2 regions of the Bacillus sp. 1A genome follow, and region 2 is predicted to be linked to the other one. Evidence: riboswitches for the same ligand, from Rfam matches in the RefSeq annotation. Region 2 holds a riboswitch; the other holds the start of a gene.

Region 1 (3,179 bases), 330 kb from region 2:
AGAGGTATATTGATATTGCGTTGCATACAATTTACCTAACTAAATATGGCAGTGGGTTTACTGCATTTGTTTTTTCAAAATTCCATTCTCCATTGTGTAATTCAAAATGAAGATGTTGCCCGTATGAATGACCTGTGTTTCCCATATGACCTACTAATTGTCCAGCTTGTACTTGATCACCAGCTTGTACAGTGCGATCTTTCATGTGTGCATAGACTGTCGTATATAATTTCCCGTTTATTTGATGGGCGATGAACACAACATTGCCATAGCTAGCTGAATAATATGATTTCACAACTTTACCTGCAGCTGCCGCCTGGATCGAGACATTACCTTGAGCTGCAATATCTATACCATAATGCATTTGTTCCCAACGCATATCAAAGGTTGAGCTAATTCTTCCTTGAGTAGGGAATTTGAAAACTGCTGGAATGGAAGTAGGTTGAGCCGTTTGAGCTTGTGATTGCATTTGATTTTGCACCACATAATGTTTTGCCACGTATCCGTATCCTGTGCCAAAACGAATTTTATACCAAGTTCCTACAGTTTCCACTACTTGTATTTGTGTACCATTTTGTAATGAACCAAGTAGTGCACCACTTGTACTAGCGTTGCCACGTACATTAAGTTTAGGTGTTGCAACTGTGTATTTCGTATTAGTTTGAACTGTGATGCCTTTTACTAAAGGTTGTGAACCATTAGATACGAATGCTTTTTGTACGTAACCTGTTTTGCCATTATGTAAAATTTTATACCACTCGCCTTGTTCTTCTTGAATGGTAACGAATTTTCCATTTGGTAATACATCTAAAATTGAAGATTCTAAATTAGGTTCAGAACGAACGTTTAATGCATTGGCATTAACGATGTATTGATTATTAGATTGAAGTTTGTTTTTTAGTAGAATAGCATCTTTTTGTACGTAACCTACTTTATTATTAACGGATACTTTATACCAGCCATTAGTTGTTTCAAGTATGTTCACTTTCGTATTAAAGCGAATTGTATCAATTGAAGAGCTATTTGCGTTATCTTTTGTATGTAAGGCTACTTGATCGACTTTGACATATCCAGTTTTCACATTAGATAATTGTTCAGCGTTGGCTGTTTGTACATTTGTTTCTCCCATAGAAGGAAGTAAAGAGGCAATTGCGACAGTAGTTGCTGTTAAAGCAGTAGCTTTCATATTCATATAATAGAGACCTCCTCTAGTTGTATAGTTGTAATTTTATTATAGTATAAAGATATAATATAGTGGGTGTATTCACATAAATGTAATATGAAATCAATATAAAAATAAATTTTTTGAGGATAATGATTCCTTTTTATCCAATTAATTAGGATAATAATTTCTAACATAGAATATAAGTATTATATAGTTTTGTTATTTTGTTGACAATTGAGAAAATTAAAATAGTTGATGATGTCTTATTACGGTGTTATACTGACAGTGTTAATTTCATAGTTTGCTAGGAGAGCTGGTGTTGCCAGCTGAGAGTAGGCCGTAAGCCTTTGATCCTTTTCATTACCTGATCTAGATTATGCTAGCGTAGGGAAGCAATACGGACACTAATAATGAATCCCCGTTTCTTTGCGTATAGAAACGGGGCTTTTTTGTTTGAAAATTTCATATTGAAACCACTAGGGGTGCTTGTTGTGCTGAGAGAGGAATAATCCTTAACCCTTACAGACCTGATCTAGGTAATACTAGCGAAGGGAAGTGGAGCAACGAATAAATTATAATTTTATTTGCTGTAACCACTTCTTATTTAGAAGTGGTTTTTTATTTAGATATATAAATTGAAAGGGGATAGAGAAATGAAATTTTGCGATAGATTATTAGAAACTGTACAACCAGTTTGGGAGATGAGTCATAATCACCCGTTTGTAGTAGGTATGGGAGATGGCACATTAGAAAAAGATAAGTTTCAGTATTATATTATTCAAGATTATTTATATTTGTTAGATTATGCAAAGCTATATGCGATTGGTGTTGTAAAAGCAACGAATCCACAAGTAATGGGGAAATTTGCTGAACAAATTGATGGCATATTAAATGGAGAAATGACAATCCATAAACAATATGCAAAAAGACTTGGTATTTCTATAGAGGAGATAGAATCTGCAAAACCATCTGCTAAAAATTTAGCCTATACAAATTACATGATGTCTGTATCTCAAAATGGCACACTTGCGGAATTAATAGCGGCACTTCTTCCATGTATGTGGAGCTACTGGGAAATTGGAAAGCGTTTAAACGATATTCCTGGAGCAAGAGATCATGAGTTCTTTGGTGAGTGGATTCAAGGATATAGTTCGGAAGAATACGGTAGCCTTTGTATTTGGTTAATCGATTTATTAAATGAAATGGCAGTTGGAAAGTCTGACAAAGAGCTAGATCGATTAGAGGAGATATTCCTATATTCCAGTCGATTTGAATATTTATTCTGGGATATGTCCTATCGTAAGGAGATGTGGGGATTTGAGGAGCAAGAACATACTACAGTTTCATAATGTTTCTTTTCATTATGATGAGAAACCAATCATCAATGAATTAAATGCTTCTATACAAGATAAAGAGTTTGTAAGTATTATTGGACCGAGTGGATGCGGCAAAAGCACTCTATTTCGCCTTATTACAGGTTTAGAAGAAGCAAGTACGGGACAGATAGAGCTGACAGAAATAAAGAGCCATCCTGTAGGGTATATGCCCCAAAAAGATATGCTCCTGCCATGGAGAACGATTATTGAGAATGCTGCCCTACCGCTAGAGTGCCAAGGTGTACAGAAGAAAGAAGCACAAATAAAGGCAAAGGAACTGTTACATAAATTTGGCTTACAAGGGTATGAGACAAAATATCCGAAAGATTTATCTGGTGGTATGAGACAACGCGTATCTTTTATTCGAACTTTATTAACAGGCGGGGAGATATTGTTGTTAGATGAACCGTTTAGCGCGTTGGACGCTTTAACGAAGGCATCTTTGCAAGAATGGCTGTTTGAACAATGGAAAGAGTGGGAAAAAACAATTTTATTTATCACTCATGATGTGGAAGAAGCGTTGTTTCTTTCTAATCGAATTTTAGTAGTAGAGCAGCAACCGATAACTACTTTAACCGAGAGGGTTGTACCACTTGATCGTAATCGAGCAAGAAAAGATTTATATAAGCCTGAAGTGT
Region 2 (3,179 bases):
ACATTTTTAAAGGGTTTGTGCTTTTTTAATCAAACGTTTGTTTAAATATTTTTAACCGTCCATTATGTTTTTTACTATTTTTGTGAAGTTCCGTTTTCCTACAAACCCCTATTTACTTCCTCAACTAGCTTCTTCGTACTTTCATACGGAGATTCAGCTAAACTAATCGTGGAAATAATAGAAACGCCGTCCGCACCTGCTTCTATAACTGACGCTGTATTTTCAATTGTAATGCCACCAATCCCGACGATCGGTATTGTAATTCCTTGCTCTCTAAAATAAGCTAAACCTTTCGTTCCTTGAACTGCTTTCGTATCTTTTTTTGTACTCGTTGGGAAAATAGGGCCAACACCTAAATAATCAGCTCCGTTTTCAATTGCCCAGCGTGCTTCTTCAATTGTATGTGTAGATACACCAACAATTTTATCACCCATTTTTTCACGAACAGAAGTAATTCCTTCATCATCTTGGCCAACATGCACGCCATCTGCATCTAACTCCATAGCTAGTTCCACATCATCATTTACGATGAATGGTACACCGTACTCTTTACAGACTGCTTGTAGTTCTTTCGCGAAACAAATACGTTTCTCTCCCGTTAAAGCCCCTTCCCCCTTTTCACGAAATTGAAAAATTGTTATACCACCTTCAAGTGCATCTCTCAATACTTGTAGTGGCCCCTTCGCACAATTGTTACTTCCCATAATAAAATATACTGATAATAATCTAGACATTTCAGCCTTTGTAATACAGGGCATCTAGTTCACCTCCTTACTATATAAGCTCAATCTTCCCATACTTCTCAATATCACCCGAAGTGGTATTCGCTAACTGATTTAAAAATTCAATTTGGAAACTACCAGGTCCCTTTTCCACTGTCTTAGCAGCTGCCAGTTCCGCAGCTACACCATAAAACGTTAATGCCGCTACTGCTGCCTTTACATAATCCTTTTCTACTGCTACAAATGCTCCTATTACAGAAGTTAGTAAACAACCAGTTCCCGTAACTTTCGTTAAAATAGGGTGACCATTTCGAATAAGGATCGTTCGTTCTCCATCTGTAACAACATCTTCTTTTCCAGTAATCACCGCTACTGTATTTAATTCATCCGCTGCCTGCCTTGCAATACTTACGACATTGCCATTTCCAACACCGGCGTCTACCCCTTTAATTTCCCATCTCTCATTAATAACGTTCGCTATTTCAGCTGCATTTCCGCGGATAATCGCTAAATCAATTTCAGCCGGAATATGTCTCGCAACTTCTGTTCGATACGATGTTGCTCCTGCACCAACTGGATCAAATAGTACTGGTACATTATTCACATTTGCTGATTTACCAGCAAGTAACATCGCTTCTACCTCTTCAGGACGAAGTGTACCCATATTTAAAACAAGAGCACCCGCAATGCTAGCCATTTCTGCTACTTCTTCTTTTGCATACGCCATTACAGGCGATGCTCCTAACGCTAACAAACCGTTAGCTGTAAAGTTTGTTACAACAACATTTGTAATATTATGCACGAGTGGATTAGACTCTCTCACCAAATCCACTACTTTACTAATTTCTTTCATATTCATCCTTTTCATCTCCTAACTATAGTGATGGGAGATACACAAAAAGGCACTTTGCGCGTACGCAAAGTGCCTGAACATGTGCTTTTACACTCTCCCTACGCTGGCATTATCCAACAGGTTCAAATGGTCAATGACGGATTAGTCATACTCTCAGTTTGCATCCACAAACTCCCATGTGTTTATTATTCATCTACTTCAAAGTCTACTCTTATTCTAGTAAAATAACAAGTTCTTTACTTTTCTATTTCATATAGAAGCAACTGATAAAACAATACGCATAATAAAGTGAAACTTTAATCAGTGGGGGCTTTGTTCATCCCCCACTGATTATTAGTTGAACCAATCGGGCTTTTATGGGCAGTTGATCCCCTACCTAACTTCTTGGCTTCCGCTGAATTTTGAGGTAGGGGTCTTACTGCCCGTTAATGCGGGATAAATAAGTATCTATTTCTCATAGTCTCATCATGGCGCATATTATGTTCTGTCGCCATCATTCACCCTCAAACAGATGTTATCCCACTAAAAAACGTTCAAATCTGGAGCGAAACTGAATCTCAAGAAGATGTATGCTATAGTTAACGTATGGAAATTTGAAAGGATGTTTTAAATATGGTAAAAAGCGTTGTAATCGCTGAAAAGCCTTCCGTTGCACGAGATATTGCGCGTGTACTTAAGTGTGATAAAAAAGGAAATGGCTACCTTGAAGGTAGTAAATATATTGTAACTTGGGCTTTAGGTCATCTCGTTACATTAGCAGATCCGGAAAGCTATGATGTGAAATATAAAAAGTGGAATTTAGAAGATTTACCGATGCTACCTGAGCGTTTGAAATTAACTGTTATTAAACAAACAGGGAAACAATTTAATGCTGTAAAAAGTCAGCTGCTTAGAAAAGATGTAAATGAAATTATTGTAGCGACAGATGCTGGACGTGAAGGCGAATTAGTCGCACGTTGGATTATCGATAAAGTTAAAATACAGAAGCCTATTAAGCGTTTATGGATTTCATCTGTTACTGATAAAGCAATTAAAGATGGATTCGCTAATTTAAAACCAGGTAAAGCATATGACAATTTATACGCTTCAGCAGTTGCACGTTCAGAAGCTGACTGGTATATCGGTCTTAACGCGACTCGTGCTTTAACGACTCGCTTTAATGCCCAGCTGAATTGCGGCCGTGTGCAAACACCTACTGTCGCTATGATCGCTAATCGTGAAGACGAAATAAAGAACTTCAAAGCTCAAACTTACTACGGCATCGAGGCTCAAACGACGAGTCAGTTAAAACTAACTTGGCAAGATGCAAACGGCAATAGCCGCAGTTTTAATAAAGAAAAAATTGATGGTATTGTAAAAGGTTTAGATAAGCATAATGCTACCGTTGTGGAAATTGATAAAAAACAGAAGAAGTCATTCTCTCCTGGTCTTTACGATTTAACTGAATTGCAACGTGATGCAAATAAAAAGTTCGGTTACTCTGCGAAAGAAACATTAAACATTATGCAGAAATTGTATGAACAACATAAAGTGCTAACGTACCCTCGTACAGATTCACGCTATATTTCATCTGATATCGTTGGAACACTTCCAGAGCGTCTAAA

Evidence for each region. A riboswitch is a leader RNA that binds a small molecule or an ion and turns the genes downstream of it on or off. The one in region 2 is predicted to bind thiamine pyrophosphate.
Region 1: linked by a shared signal. The riboswitch ahead of tenA (thiaminase II) and the one ahead of thiM (hydroxyethylthiazole kinase) in region 2 are both predicted to bind thiamine pyrophosphate.

The regions. Positions count from the first base shown of each region.
Region 1 is NZ_JBQYLZ010000001.1:5,826,580-5,829,758, reverse strand. Features, by position in the region: gene ACUN0F_RS29880 (hypothetical protein) at 1-26, opposite strand, end outside; gene ACUN0F_RS29875 (SH3 domain-containing protein) at 32-1,192, opposite strand; TPP riboswitch at 1,462-1,573, shown strand; TPP riboswitch at 1,634-1,736, shown strand; gene tenA (thiaminase II) at 1,819-2,514, shown strand; gene ACUN0F_RS29865 (ABC transporter ATP-binding protein) at 2,483-3,179, shown strand, end outside.
Region 2 is NZ_JBQYLZ010000001.1:6,158,740-6,161,918, forward strand. Features, by position in the region: gene thiE (thiamine phosphate synthase) at 99-758, opposite strand; gene thiM (hydroxyethylthiazole kinase) at 775-1,590, opposite strand; TPP riboswitch at 1,654-1,763, opposite strand; gene topB (DNA topoisomerase III) at 2,188-3,179, shown strand, end outside.